DNA from 2 places in the Bradyrhizobium sp. USDA 4516 genome. Region 2 is predicted to be linked to the other one. Evidence: predicted binding sites of a transcription regulator. Region 2 holds the regulator's gene; the other holds the start of a gene.

Region 1 (7,774 bases), 5.5 Mb from region 2:
GCATATCACCTTCGCCGGCCACACCGACGTCGTGCCGCCTGGCGATGAAGCCGCGTGGACGCTCGGCGCGTTCTCCGGCGAGGTGAAGGACGGTTATCTCTATGGCCGCGGCGCCGTCGACATGAAGGGCGGTATCGCCTGCAGCGTCGCCGCGGTGCTGCAATATCTGCAGGACCACGGCGGCAAGCCACAAGAGAATGGCAACGGCTCGATCTCCTTCCTGATCACCGGCGATGAGGAAGACGTCTCGATCAACGGCACCGTCAAGCTGTTGAAATGGTGCGCCGAGCGTGGCGAGACATTCGATCATTGCGTGCTCGGCGAGCCCTCGAATGTCGAGGTGCTGGGCGACATGATCAAGATCGGCCGGCGCGGCTCGCAGTCCGGCACGCTGGTCGTCGAGGGCGTGCAGGGCCACGTCGCCTATCCGCACCGCGCCTCCAATCCGGTGCCTGATATCTCGCGGCTGATCGTGGCGCTGAGCGACGAGCCGCTCGATCACGGCAGCGCGCAGTTCCAGGCCAGCAACCTCGAATTCACCACCGTCGATGTCGGCAACACCGCGACCAACGTGATCCCCGGCCAGGCACGGGCGAAGTTCAACATCCGCTACAACGACAACCACACCCAGGAGAGCCTGCGGCAGATCGTCGATGAGCGGCTGGCGAAAGCCTGCGGCAATCGGATCCGCGCCCATATCGATTGGCAACCCTCGAACTCGAACGTGTTCGTCACCCAGCCCGGCCCGTTCACCGACCTCGCGGTCGCCGCGATCGAGGAGGTCACCGGCCGCAGGCCGGAGCTATCGACCTCCGGCGGCACCTCGGATGCGCGCTTCATCTCGAGCTATTGCCCGGTGATCGAATTCGGCCTGGTCGGTCAGACCATGCACCAGGTCGACGAGCGCACGCCGGTGGCTGATCTGGAGAAGCTGACGAAGATCTATCGCGGCGTGCTGGAGCGATATTTCGAGTAGGCCAGCCGCCCGGCTGGACAAAAACATCGAAAACAACCCCATGCACAGTAGGGGTTGGGGCTACCAGTCATCCACCTGCACCAGATACAGCGTGGTATTTCGGGTAGGCTCACACCCTACAAGATCATTCACACCGCCTAGTAATCCACCCGCATCAGGTAGAGCCCGTCCGGCGGCGCCACGGGGCCGCAGGCGGCGCGGTTGCGGGCGGCGAGCGCACCGGCAAGATCGTCGGCGCTCCAGCGACCCTCGCCGACCCAGACCAGCGAGCCCACCATCGAGCGCACCTGGCTGTGCAGGAACGAGCGCGCCGACGTCACGATGTTGATGGCGGCGCCATCACGGGTGACGTCGAGCTGATCGAGCGTCTTCTCCGGCGATTTGGCCTGGCACTCGGTGTCGCGGAAGGTGGTGAAATCGTGCTTGCCGAGCAGGCGCTGCGCGGCGGCGTGCATCGCGTCAGCATCGAGCGCGCGCGGCACGCGCCAGACGCGGCCGATGTCGAGCGCGAGGTTCGCGCGCGTGTTGGTGATGCGATAGAGATAGTGCCGCCTGGTCGCGGAGAACCGCGCCTCGAAATCGTCGGGCACGATGTCAGCCGCGAGCACGCCGATCGGATTGGGCCGCAGATGCGCATTCAGCCCGTCGCGAAAGCGGCCGGGCGGAAAATGCTTGGCGATGTCGCAATGCGCGACCTGGCCGCGCGCATGCACTCCGGCATCGGTACGCCCTGCGCCGTGGACGCGCACGTCCTCGCCGCAGATCGCCTTGACCGCCGCCTCCAGCGCGCCCTGCACGGTCGGCGCGGTGTCCTGGATCTGCCAGCCGGAGAACGGCGTGCCGTCATATTCGATGGTGAGCTTGTAGCGGGGCATCAGCCGAGCCGCGCAGGCGGCTTCAACGGCGTGCCGCGCAAGAAATCCGCTGCCTTCATCGGCGCCTTGCCGGCGCGCTGCAGTTCGAGGATCCGGATCGCGCCGTCGCCGCAGGCGATCGCGAAGTTGTCGTCGAGCACAGCGCCCGGTGCGCCCGAGCCTTTCGCCAGCTCGCAGCGCAGGATCTTCAGCCGCACCGGCTCGCCTTCGCCGGCAAGCTCGCACCAGGCGCCGGGAAACGGCGAGAGCCCGTGAATGTGCCGCAGCACCATATGCGCCGGCTGTGTCCAGTCGATCCGCGCCTCGGCCTTCTCGATCTTGGCCGCATAGGTGACGCCGTCCGCGCTCTGCTTCGTCAGTTGCAAGCCGCCGCGCCCGAGCGCCGCCATCGCGCGCACCATCAGGTCGGCACCGAGCGGCGCCAGCGCGTCGTGCAGATCGGATGCCGTCATACTGTCCGTGATCGGCAACCGCTCGGCCATCGCGACGTCGCCGGTGTCGAGGCCGACATCCATCTTCATCACCATCACGCCGCTCTCGGCATCGCCCGCCATGATGGCGCGGTTGATCGGCGCGGCGCCGCGCCAGCGCGGCAGCAACGAGGCATGCAGGTTGAAGCAGCCGAGCTTCGGCGCGTCGAGAATGGCCTGCGGCAGGATCATGCCATAGGCGACGACGACGGCGGCGTCTGCGTCATGCGCGCGAAACTCCTCGAGTGCTTCCGGCGTTTTGAGGGTCTTCGGCGTCAGCACGGGAATGCCGAGGCGGCGCGCCTCCTGCTCGACCGGCGTCGGCCGCAGCTGCAGGCCGCGTCGCCCGCCCGGCTTCGGCGCGCGGGTGTAGACCGCCACGACCTCATGGCCATGGGCTACGAGCTCCAGCAGCGTCGGCACCGCGAAATCGGGCGTGCCCATGAAGATCAGGCGGAGAGGCATTAAACAGGCTCGGTAGCAGTTGGAGTGCTTAAGCGCGAAGCGCGTCTTCGCACAAGAAGCCCCGGGCATCCACGTTTTCGGCGACAGCGAAGCAAGACGTGGATGGCCGGGTCAAGCCCGGCCATGACGCGTCCGGGAAAGCGACCGCGCCTACTCCGCCGCGCGCTTGGCGGCCTTCTCGAATTTCTTGAACACGCGGTCGCGCTTCAGTTTCGACAGATAATCCACGAACAGCACGCCGTTGAGATGATCGATTTCGTGCTGGATGCAGGTGGCGTAGAGTCCTTCCGCATCCTCCTCATGCACCGTGCCGTCGAGATCGGTGAATCGCACGCGCACCCGCGCCGGCCGCTCGACCTCCTCGTAATATTCGGGGATCGACAGGCAGCCCTCTTCGTACACCGACAGTTCTTCCGAACGCGCAATGATCTCCGGATTGATGAAGACGCGCGGCTTCGCCGTGGTCTCGCCGTTCTCGTCGCGCTTGGCGAGATCCATGGTGATCAGCCGCAGCGGCTGCGCGACCTGAATCGCCGCGAGCCCAATGCCGGGCGCGTCATACATGGTCTCGAGCATGTCGTCGGCCAGCTTGCGGATCTCCGGCGTCACCTTCTCGATCGGTTTCGACACCAGCCGCAACTGCTTGTCCGGCAGGATGATAATTTCTCTTAATGCCATGGCGGCGATTTAAGCTGCTGACTTCATGGGGTCAATGCGCTCAGGAACCCGTTAGGACAACGTTAACCACGTTTCTTCACTCCGCATTAACCCGGAAAATCAGGGATGCATTTCCCATAAGCGTTCCCTCTTCGTTCGCGCCGGGCCGCGAATCGGCTACAACTGCCGGCATGAACGAGATTCTCCTCACGATTGGCGACCTTCCCGTCCGTGTCTCCGACGCCTTGATCGGCCTTGGGGCGCTGGCGCTGATCCTGTTGTTCGCCATTGCGCTGGTGATCGCACGCGCCAGCCGGCGCGGCGCGGAACTCGCGATGGCCCAGGCCATCCGCGCCGACGAGCTGGAGGAGCGCCTCGCCGACATGCTCCGGGCCCAGAGCGAATCCTCCGGGCGGGTCGATGCCAAGGTTGATACTATGGCGCAGGCACTGGCCGGCCGCCAGGCCGAGATGGCCCGCGCCGTCAACGAGCGGCTCGATTCGGTGACCCACCGGGTCGGCCAGTCGATGGAGCAATCGACCCGCAACACGATGGATTCGCTGCGCGTGCTGCACGAGCGGCTCGGCATCATCGACCACGCCCACAAGAACCTCAACGAGCTCACCACCCAGGTGACGACGCTGCGCGACGTGCTCGCCAACAAGCAATCGCGCGGCGCCTTCGGCCAGGCGCGGATGGAGGCGATCGTCCAGGACGGCATGCCGAAGGGCTCGTTCGAGTTCCAGTACACGCTGACGTCGGGCAAGCGGCCGGACTGCGTGGTGTTTCTGCCCGACCAGCGCCCGCTCTGCATCGACGCGAAATTCCCGCTCGAGGCCATGACCGCGCTGCACGATGCGCGCAGCGACGAGGAGCGCAAATTCGCCAGCCAGCGGCTGCGCGCCGACGTGCTGAAGCATGTCAGCGACATCGCGGAGAAGTACCTGATCCCGGGCGAGACCCAGGACACCGCGCTGATGTTCGTGCCGTCGGAATCGGTCTATGCCGAGATCCATGACGGCTTCGACGACGTGATCCAGAAGGCCTATCGTGCCCGCGTCGTGCTGGTGTCGCCCTCGCTCTTGATGCTGGCGATCCAGGTGATGCAGCAGATCCTGAAGGACGCCCGCATTCGCGACGCCGCCGACCAGATCCGCAACGAGGTGATGCATCTCGGCGACGACCTCGGCCGCCTGCGCGAGCGCGTGCTCAAGCTGCAGACCCATTTCGGCCAGGTGAACGAGGACGTCAGGCAGATCCTGATCTCCGCCGACAAGATCGAGAAACGCGCCGGCCGGATCGAGGAACTCGACTTCAGCAAGTCCGAGACCCCGATCGAGGTCCCCCGCTTCGTCAAGCCCGCCCCCGACCTGTTCCCCGCCCCGCGCAAGCTGCAGGCAGGGGAGTAGCCACCTCGCCCCGCTTGCGGGGAGAGGTCGAAATTCGCGCATCGCGCGAATTTCGGGTGAGGGGGAGCTTCCGCATACTGCGCACGGCATAATTCGCTGAGAAAGCCCCTCACCCCAACCCTCTCCCCGCGAAAGAGCGGGGAGAGGGAGCCAAGGCAGCTGCGGTCGAATCTGCTAACAGAGGGGCATGACCGCGCCCGAAGTGACCGCGACCCAGTCGGAAAAGAATCCCCCCGCCGCCACCTCGTGGCGCGACAGTTTTGCGGTGTATCTGCAGCCGCGGGTGCTGATCGTGCTGCTGCTGGGCTTCTCCTCGGGGCTGCCGCTGGCACTGTCGGGCTCGACGCTGCAGGTCTGGATGAAGGAGGCCGGGGTCGATCTCGGCACCATCGGGCTGCTGGCGCTGATCGGCACGCCCTACACGCTGAAATTCCTCTGGGCGCCGCTGGTCGACGCGCTGCATGTTCCGCTGTTCACGCAGATGTTCGGCCGCCGCCGCGGCTGGCTGCTGTTCTCGCAGCTGCTGCTGATCGCGGCGATCCTGGTGCTGGCGATGGCCGATCCGGCGCGATCGCCGTGGTTCGCGGCCTTCGCCGCGCTGCTGGTCGCAACCGCATCGTCGACGCAGGACATCGTGGTCGATGCCTTCCGCGTCGAAAGCCTGCCTGAAAGCGAGCAGGCCGCCGGCATGGCGTCCTATGTCGCGGCCTACCGCGTCGGCATGCTGGTCTCGACCGCAGGCGCGCTGTTCATCGTCAGCGGCTTCGAGTCCGCTGGCCTCGTGCGCCTGTCGGCCTGGATGTGGGGCTATGTGGTGATGGCCGCGCTGGTCGTGATCGGCATCGTCACCGCGCTTGCGGCGACCGAGCCGACGCAATCGAAGGGCGCGGAGGCGGCGACGCATGCGCAGAACGCGGCCGAACGCGTGCTACATGCCGCGCTCGGCGCGTTCTCCGAGTTCCTCAGCCGCAAGGACGCCTTCGCGGCGCTCGCCTTTGTGGTGCTGTTCAAGTTCACCGACGCGTTTTCAGGCACCATGACCGCGCCGTTCGTGATCGACATCGGCTTTTCCAAGGTCGATTACGCGGCGATCGTGAAAGGCGTCGGCCTTGCCGCGACCCTGATCGGCGGCTTTGCCGGCGGCTTCGTGGCGCGGCGCTATTCGCTCGCGACCAGCCTCTGGATCGGCGGCGTGCTGCAGGCGGTCGCCAATCTCTCATTCTCCTGGCTCGCCCATGTCGGCGTCGATCAATGGGCGCTCGCGCTTGCGATCACCGCGGAGAATTTCACCAGCGCGATCGGCACCGTGATCTTCGTCGCCTATTTGTCGGCGCTGTGCCGCAATCCGCTGCACACCGCGACCCAGTACGCGCTGCTCACGGCGCTCGCCGCGGTCGGCCGCACCTATCTGTCGTCAGGCGCCGGTTATGTCGCCAAGGCCGTCGGCTGGCAGATGTTCTTCGTGATCTGCGTGCTGGTCGCGATCCCGAGCCTGATCCTGCTCGCCTGGCTGCAGCGGCGCGGGCATTTCGACGAACTGGGGCCGGTCAGGGTCTAGCTCCCCTGTCATCACCCGTCAGTGATCTGTCCGGGCTAAACACTCGACCGGGTGATCCAGTATTCCAGAGGCGTTCGTGATTCGGTGGAGAAGCTGCGGCGTACTGGATCGCCCGGTCGAGTGTTTAGCCCGGACAGATCACTGACGGGTGTTCGGAGACATAGCTGACACATCAACATTGGCTGGATTGGTCCGATTCGGGAGGCCGTCCATGCCGTGGAGTGAGGTGTCAGTAATGGATCAGCGCCACGAGTTCGTGCGGCTGGCATTGCAGGAAGGCGCCAACCGGCGCGAGCTGTGTCAACGGTTCAACATCAGCCCTGACGTTGGCTACAAATGGCTGCGGCGCTGGCAGGCTGGTGATCGGGAACTGGCTGACCGCTCCCGGCGTCCGCATGCGATGCCCAAGCGCAGTGAGGCTGCCATCGAGGAGCAGGTGCTTGCGGTGCGCGACAAGCATCCGGTCTGGGGCGCGCGCAAGATCGCCCACTGCCTGAAGCGGGACGGCAAGACGGTGCCTGTGCCCTCGACGGTGCACCGGATCCTGTGCCGGAACGGCCGCGTCAAGCCGAGCGAGAACGCGCCGCCAAATCCAGGGCACCGCTTCGAGAAGGAAGCTCCCAATCTACTGTGGCAGATGGACTTCAAGGGCCACCTGCCGCTCGCCGACGGAACGCGGTGTCATCCGCTAACGATCGTCGACGATCACTCGCGCTATGTCCTGTGCCTGAAGGCCTGCGCCGACGAGCAGCGTTTCACCGTGCAGGATCACTTGACGACGACGTTCCGCTGCTATGGTTTGCCGGAGGCCTTCTACACCGACAACGGCTCACCATGGGGCGATACGTCCGGCATTCGCTGGACCGGATTGAAGGTCTGGCTGCTCAAGCTTGGCGTCAGGGTGGTGCATGCCAGGCCTTGCCACCCGCAGGCCCGCGGCAAGAACGAACGCTTCCATCGCACCCTGAAGGCCGAGGTCTTTGCGATGCGCCGCTTCCGCACCCTACCGGAAGTCCAGCGTGCCTTGGATGCCTGGCGGCCGATCTACAATCTGCAGCGCCCTCACCAAGGCCTTGATATGCACGTTCCCGCCGATCGCTTCCGACCCAGTGCCCGCGCTATGCCGGCCCGCGTCCCGAAAATCGAGTACGACAGCGGCGAGACCGTGCGCAGGGTCTCATCGACGAGGCCCTACATCTCCTTCAAGGGACGCTTCTGGAAGGTTCCACAGGCCTTCGCGCGCGAACGGCTTGCCATCAGGCCGCTGGATCGCGACGGCCATTACGGCGTCTTCTTCGCCAGCTGGCAGGTCGCATCAATCGACTTGACCAACCGCCAACCTGTCAGTGATGTGTCCGAACAGG
Region 2 (7,774 bases):
TGCGATCAACAATGCGGCTCCCACGATGTAGGCCGAGGTAACCGCATCGACCTTGGAGACCTGCTGCAGGAAGTACAGTGCCCAGAATTGGCCACTGTACCAGACCACGCCCTGTCCAATCAGGACGACGATGGCGATCAGGATGTACTTGATGTTGGCGCTGAGGAAAGCTTCCCGCCAGGGATTCCTGGTCATCTGTCCCTGTGCCTTGATCTCCTGGAAAATCGGCGTCTCCTGGAGCTGCAGGCGGATGTAGATGGCGATGGCCACCAGCACGAACGAGACCAGGAACGGTACGCGCCACGCCCATTCGTCAAAGGCCTGATTGCCGGCCCAGGTTCGGGTCAGAACGATCACCGCCAGCGACACCACGATCCCGAGCGTCGGCGAGGTTTGTAGCCAGCCCGTGTAGTAGCCGCGGCTGTCGTCCGGAACATGCTCGGCGACGTAGGTGATGGCGCCGCCATATTCGCCGCCCAGGCAGAGACCCTGGATCATCCGCAAGCCGAACAGAACGAATGCGGCCGTCAGGCCGATCGACTGATAAGTTGGGATCAGTCCGATCGCTCCCGTTCCCAGGCCCATTCCGCTCAGCGTAATGAGGAATGTATATTTGCGGCCGACCCGATCGCCCATCCATCCGAACAGGAAGGCCCCCAGCGGGCGGATCAGGAATCCCGCAGTGAACAGCGCGATCGTGCTCAGCAGGGCTGCGACGGGGTGGGATTGCTCAAAGAACTTGACCGAAAGAACGGCGGCCAGGCTGCCAAAAATATAAAAGTCGTACCATTCAATGATGTTTCCCACTGACGCAGCGACAATCACGCGGCGAAAATCGCTTGGTACTTGAATTGCCATGTGCTGCTCCTCTCAAATGCAAACGCTACTCCTCGCGTTTTTCAGCGATCTATCCGCTCGCGGAGTGCGCGTGGTGCACGGCGTTACAGGCGAGATTTGCGCGTTCGTCCGCAACGCCTGATCTCAGGGGAGTTGTGGCCACCTGAGAGGAGCTCCAGCGGCCTTCAAGTGCCGCGAGCCGTCACTGCCTCATCTCCGTCTCTTCGGGAGCGGAGGCATCAGGACAGTCTATTCCTAATGTGATCGGTATCTTAGTGAGACTTTCGGCTCGATCGATTTGACGCAGGCGGCAGCCGTGGCCCGGCGCGAGCTAGGCAAGGCGCAGGACGATCCAGATACCCGGGCGTTCCCGGTCCGTATTCTGCATCCGTTCCGCTAGTCGGGTGACGGGGCGATCCGCTAGCCTGCCGCCCGGCAGGGATCGCAAGCGGAATGGCGGAGCAGGGCACGACGCCGGGCGGCAAACGCGGCTACGCGGGGACGTGGCCGCCGCGCACGGCTGCGCCGGTCGGCGGCTTTCTCCCGGTGCGCGCCGGCATCTGGAAGCCTCTCGTCGAGACATTGCGGCAATGGGCGCGCGCCGAGGCCGGCGCTGGCCGCCTGTTGCCCTGGGTGCCGGTGGCGTTCGGCACCGGCATCGCGTTCTATTTCGCGGCCGAGCACGAGCCGGTGCTGTCGGTCGCGGCCACCGTCGCAATCCTGCTCTGCCTGCTGGCGCTGCTGCTGCGGCGGCGCAGCGTGTTTCCCGTCATCGCGCTGCTGGCCGCGGTGGCCGCGGGCTTTGCGACGGCGACCTGGAAGACGGCGCGCGTCGCTCACACGGTGCTGGCGCGGCCGATGTTCTCGGTGGCGCTGACCGGCTTCGTCGAGACGCGCGACATCCGCGAGAAGACCGATCGTTTCGTGCTGCGCGTGGTTTCGATGGAGAGCCCGCGCGACATGACGAAGCTCAATCGGGTCCGGCTCTCGGTGAAGAAGGGCACCGCGCCCGATGTCGGCAGCTTCGTTGAGTTGAAGGCGCGGCTGTTGCCGCCGCTCGGGCCGCAGCGCCCGGGCTCCTATGATTTCGGCCGTGACCTGTATTTCCAGGGCATCGGCGCCTCCGGCTTCGTGATGGGCGCCGTCAAGACCAGGGAGCCGCCTGCGACCGGCGGCTTTGCGCTGCGCTACGCCGCCTTCATGCAGGGCCTGCGCGACGCCATCGACGCGCGGATTCGCACCACGCTCGACGGCGACCAGCGCGCGATCGCGACCGCCTTGCTCACCGGCCGGCGCGACGCGATCTCGACGCCGGTCAACGATGCGATGTTCATCTCGGGACTCGGCCACGTGCTGTCGATCTCCGGCTACCACATGGCCGTGGTCGCCGGCGTCGTGTTTTTCGCGGTGCGCGCGCTGCTCGCGCTGTTTCCGGCGCTGACGGCGGGGCATCCGATCAAGAAATGGGCGGCGGCGGCCGCGCTGGTCGCCGCCGCATTCTATCTTCTGCTGTCGGGCGCCGAGGTTGCGACGCAGCGGTCGTTCTTCATGACCGCCGTGGTGCTGCTCGCCGTGATCGTCGACCGCCGCGCGATCACCTTCCGGACGCTGGCGGTGGCGGCGCTGATCGTGCTCGCGATCGCGCCGGAGGCGCTGGTGCATCCCAGTTTCCAGATGTCGTTTGCGGCAACGCTCGGGCTGGTGGCGCTGGTGCAGATCGGGCTGCCGAACCTGCTGGCGTCGCCCGACCATTCGGCAACTGCGCGGGTTGCGCTGTGGGGCGGCCGCGAGCTCACGATGCTGATGCTGGCCTCGCTGGTGGCGGGGCTGGCGACGACGCCCTATGCCGCGTTCCATTTCCACCGCGTGACGCCCTACGGGCTGCTCGCCAACCTCGCGGCGATGCCGGTGGTCTCGGCGGTCGTGATGCCGGCCGGCCTGCTCGGACTCGTCGCCATGCCATTCGGCTTCGACGGCGTGTTCTGGGCGATCATGGGTCTTGGCATCGACTGGATGATCCTGGTGACGCAATGGGTCGCCGCACTCCCGGGCGCGGTCGGCCGCATGGCGGCGTTCGGCATCGGGCCGCTGATCGCAGCGAGCGCCGGCATCATCCTGCTCGGGCTGCTGCGCACGCCGCTGCGCTGGTCAGGTGCGGTGCTGCTGCTGGTGGCCTCGGTCTGGGCGCTCAGGGTGCCGCAGCCGGACGTGCTGATCTCGGGCGACGGCCGCAATGTCGCGGTGCGTGGCGGTGATGGACGGCTGCATCTGATGCAGAGCGCCAAGGATGCATTTTTGGTCAAGGAGTGGCTGGCGGCGGACGCCGACGCGCGCACCGCCACCGATGCGTCGCTCGGCGAGGGCGTCTCGTGCGATGCCGGCGGCTGCGTGACCCAGGGACCCGGCGGCGCCTTCGTCGCGCTGGCGACCCGGCCGGAGGCGCTGGCGGACGACTGCGAGCGCGCAGCCCTGATCGTGACGGCGCGGCCGGCGCCGCAGGGCTGCGCGGCATCGGTGATCGATGCCGAGCGGCTGCGCCGCCACGGCGCGCTGGTGCTGCGAAGGATCAGGGACGGCTACGCCGTCGATGCGGTCAAGCCCGGCGGGATCGACCGGCCGTGGTCGCCGGCGGTTCCCGGCGACGGCGAGAGCGAAACGACGCTGCGCGCGCCCGCCGCCGCGCCGCGGCCTGCGGTGGATGCGACGCCGGCCGAGACCGATCTGCAGGGTGATGATTAGCCGTGGTCCGGCGAGGGGCCGCTCGGCAGCTCGAACAGGCCGAGATGGTATTCGTCGGAGTCGGGGCCGGCGTCGGGCTTCTTGACGAGGGTGAAGGAAGCCTCGGGAAATTGCTCCCAGACTTTCAGGTCGTCGGCCGTTACCGTCAGCCAACCGAACCGGAACATGTAGCGGCCCGGTTCCGTGACGCGTCCAGCCTTTTGCCATGTGACCTTATCGACCACCGCGCACGTCCTCCGTGCCCGATGATGCGCCAAGGTGCCGGCCGACGCAAATCTCCTTCAGCGCCCCGGAAGCGGGAGTCCGGGGTCGCCCGAAATTGCTTAGGTCATCCGCCGCCGAACAGCTCATTCCGCGGCGACGATGCGCTCAACCCAAAAACAGGGTTGCGAATGCGGAGGGCCGCCGCTCCACAACCTTCGGCTTCTGCTCGACCGGCGGATGCAGCGCCGGCAATTGCAGCACGCTGACGCGCTGTCCCTCGACCAGCTGGGTCACCAGCACATGGCTGCCGTCGGGGAATTCGACCGCGTCATGATGCCGATCAGGCACGTCGGGCTCGACTTCGTTGAACACGCCGACGCGATAGTTCAGCGTCTTGGTCCAGATCCAGCGGCTGTCGTAGCGAACGTTCTCGGCGAAAGCGAGCTCGGTGCCCGGCAGCATGCAGACCGCGACAGTGGGGTCATTCTCCGAAGCAAAGCCGCGGGTCGACGTGCCGCGGAACGTCGTCGTGATCAGCGTCTCTCCGACAATGGCGGGGCGCGATGCCACGGCGTGCAGACTATAGTCACACATCGGATGGCTCCTCATTTCGAGGTAGCGACCCGTGCCTCTCCTTGAGGCATTAGGGCCTCTACCAGAGTGGACGATAGCGAACGAGCGTCTGCTCGTTTCTGGGCGATTGTACGACTGGTCCGAGATCGCTCCGATCACAAACACGCGACGCTGCGCGAGAGGTATCGGAGCGCATCGGGCAGGCCGTACGCTACACTATCATGCAAGGAACGATCCGACGTGTTGCTCGTTCCCGGCCGCCGCAAGTATTTGCAATTCAGTATTTGCGATAAAGGCCGATCAGCTTGCCCTGGATGCGGACCCGGTTCGGCGGCAGGATGCGCACTTCATAGGCGGTGTTGGCCGGCTCGAGCGCGATCGATGCGCCGCGGCGGCGGAAGCGCTTCAGGGTGGCTTCCTCCTCGTCGATCAGCGCCACCACGATGTCGCCGGTATTGGCGACGTCGTTGCGCTGGATCAGCGCCATGTCGCCGTCGAGGATACCGGCATCGACCATCGAGTCGCCGCGCACCTCGAGCGCATAGTGCTCGCCGGCACCGAGCATGTCGGGCGGCACGCTGATGGTGTGGCTGCGGGTCTGCAGCGCCTCGATCGGCGTACCGGCGGCGATCCGGCCCATCACGGGGACCGCGACCGGACGGTTGCCGTCGTCCTCGGCAATCGGCGGCGTGCTGGCGCGCCGGCCGAGGGTGCCTTCGATGACGCTGGGCGTGAAGCCGCGGCGGCCGTTGCCGCCGCCGGCCGAGAGTTCGGGCAGCTTGATGACCTCGATGGCGCGGGCGCGGTTCGGCAGGCGGCGGATGAAACCGCGTTCCTCCAGCGCAGTGATCAGGCGGTGGATACCGGACTTCGAGCGCAGGTCGAGCGCATCCTTCATCTCGTCGAAGGAGGGCGGTACGCCGGCCTCTTTCAGACGTTCATTGATGAAACGCAGTAGTTCGTACTGTTTGCGCGTGAGCATCTCGAGTATTCCCCCGGTTGATAGCGTCGTTCGATTCCGAGACTCTTCTGGTGGGGCCTGCAGGCCGGGCCTGACCTCAGGAGCATGTGCTCGATGCACCTGCTTCCACGCGGCTTCCCGATTGTAGACACCAGTACTCGAAACAAATCATGAACGGACACTATATGTTCGATATGTGTTCCGCAACCACTTAATTTCCGGTGAACGCGTCGGGCAACGCACAATCGGCGGGGCGCGAAAACCCTATTCGGGCAGTGTCAGAATCTCGCATTCGCTGCCCTTGACGGCAGCTGCCGCAAACGGCGGACGCACGAGAAGTGCCCGTGCCGCAGCGAGATTCCCGAGCAGCGACGAGTCCTGCTGCGTCACCGGCGTTGCGATCAGCGTGCCGTCCTCGCGCGCTTCGAGCCGCGCACGCAGATAGTCCTCGCGCTGGTCGTTGGCGGCGAGGTCGCGGCCGAGCAGGGCGCTCGCGCGGCGATGATGAATCACTTTCCGGCCGCTCAGCGCCCGAATCAACGGCACCAGGAACAGGAAGGCGCAGACATAGGACGACACCGGATTGCCGGGCAGACCGATCACCCGCATCGCGCCGAGCCGGCCATGCATCATCGGCTTGCCGGGCCGCATCGCAATCCGCCAGAACGCCATCTCGACGCCCTCGGCTTCCAGCGACCGCTTGACGAGATCGTGGTCGCCGACCGAGGCGCCGCCTGTCGTGATGAGGACATCGGCGCCGGCCTCGCGTGCCCGGCGGATGCCCGCCGTGGTCGCCTCTACCGTGTCGGCGGCAACGCCGAGGTCGAGGGTCTCGGCGCCTTCGGCGCGCGCCAGCGCCCGCAGCGCGTAGCCGTTGGAATAGACGATCTGGCCGGGACCGGGCTGCGAGCCCGGCATCACCAGCTCGTCGCCGGTCGCCAGCACCGCGACCTTCGGGCGGCGGCGCACCGCAAGTTCCGGATAGTTCATGGCGGCCGCCAGCGACAGCGCGCGGTCGGACAGGCGGCTGCCGCCGGCGAGCAGCACCTCGCCCTCACGGAAGTCGACCCCGGCCGGGCGGATGTGCCGCCCGACGCTGGCGGCCTCCGAGATCGTGATGTGGTCGCCGTCGACGGCGGTGTCTTCCTGGATGATCACAGCGTCGGCGCCATTGGGGATCACGCCGCCGGTGAAGATCCGCACCGCCTCGCCGGCGCCGACCGTCCGCTCGAACGGCCGTCCGGCGGCGACTTCGCCGATCACCTTGAGCCGGGCCTTTAGATCGGCCGCATCGGCGGCGCGCACTGCATAGCCGTCCATCGCCGACATCGGCTGCGGCGGCTGGGTGCGGAGCGCCGCGAGGTCGTGCGCAAGCGTGCGGTGGTAGGCGGCATCGAGCGCGACCATCTCCTCCGGCAGCGGTTCGGCGCCGGCGAGGACGGCGGACAGGGCATCGGCAACCGGCATCAGGGCCACGCTCAGAGCTCCTCAATTCCTAAGTTTCAATACCAAGTGCGGTCAAAGCCCTTGCCACGTCATCCGTCGACGTCACGTGGATAGCATGAAGGCCGCGCGCCCGCGCACCTTCGATATTGGCGGCCAGGTCGTCGAAAAACAGGATCTGCGACGCCGGCACGCCGATGGCTTTTACCACATGATCATAGGCCTCGGCGTCGGGTTTGCGGAAGCCGATGCTCGAGGACAGGAAGACGTTGCGGAAATGGCTGAGCAGCTCGGCGTGCGTGACCGAGAAATGCGCGACATGGGCCGGATTGGTGTTGGAGAAGGCGTAGAGCGGCATCCGCTTGGCGGCCGCCGCGAGCAGCGGGGCGATGCCCGGCATCTCGCCGGTGAAGATCGCGTTCCAGCCTTCGAGGAACTGGGCGTCCGTGATGTTGATGCCGAGCGTTTGGCGCAGGCTTTCGAAGAACGCTGTGTCGTCGATCCGGCCGATCTCGTGATGCTTGAAACTGTCGTCGACGACAAAGCGCGTGGCGAGCTCGGCAGGCGCACAGCCGGCATGCTGCGCCCAGCGCGCCATCACCCTGTCAAAGTTGATGTCGAGCACGACGCGGCCGATATCGAACAGCAGCACGTCGACGGAGTTGGGAGTGAATTGCGAGGTCATTGCATGAAACCGTGTACGAGAATGGCGGCCAGGCGGCAATGTCCTCGATTTCAGTGACCGGTGTGTGGATTGTACGTGGCGTTGCATTCATCGCGAGACTGTTCCCGCGCACACCACCGTCGTCCCGGCGAAGGCCGGACCCATAACCACCGCATTTGATCAGGAACGGGATCGTGGCCGCAGCGTCGCGCAACAATTGAGATTTGGGGTAATGGGTCCCGGCCTTCGCCGGGACGACGGCGGGTGTCGTCGCTTGTGCGTCAAACATCCGTATTCTCGCGACATGATCTGTCCGAGCCTTGCTCTTCGTTTCACCCTATATTTTTGCTACG

The links. The regulator LexA, encoded in region 2, represses DNA repair genes until DNA is damaged. The targets are predictions, from matches to a motif close to TGTTCNNNNTGTGTTCNG.
Region 1: ACVI1L_RS10770 (DNA recombination protein RmuC) is a predicted target of LexA. The motif match lies at 3,586-3,603, and genes of this name have one in related genera.

The regions. Positions count from the first base shown of each region.
Region 1 covers NZ_JBSRXT010000001.1:2,306,626-2,314,399, forward strand. Annotated here, with positions in the region: gene dapE (succinyl-diaminopimelate desuccinylase) at 1-976, shown strand, start outside; gene truA (tRNA pseudouridine(38-40) synthase TruA) at 1,114-1,851, opposite strand; gene fmt (methionyl-tRNA formyltransferase) at 1,851-2,786, opposite strand; gene def (peptide deformylase) at 2,937-3,464, opposite strand; gene ACVI1L_RS10770 (DNA recombination protein RmuC) at 3,635-4,852, shown strand; gene ACVI1L_RS10775 (AmpG family muropeptide MFS transporter) at 5,040-6,410, shown strand; gene ACVI1L_RS10780 (IS481 family transposase) at 6,622-7,774, shown strand, end outside.
Region 2 covers NZ_JBSRXT010000001.1:7,759,996-7,767,769, reverse strand. Annotated here, with positions in the region: gene ACVI1L_RS35800 (MFS transporter) at 1-858, opposite strand, end outside; gene ACVI1L_RS35795 (ComEC/Rec2 family competence protein) at 1,291-3,576, shown strand; gene ACVI1L_RS35790 (hypothetical protein) at 3,573-3,800, opposite strand; gene ACVI1L_RS35785 (hypothetical protein) at 3,946-4,374, opposite strand; gene lexA (transcriptional repressor LexA) at 4,631-5,335, opposite strand; gene ACVI1L_RS35775 (molybdopterin molybdotransferase MoeA) at 5,579-6,790, opposite strand; gene ACVI1L_RS35770 (HAD family hydrolase) at 6,810-7,442, opposite strand.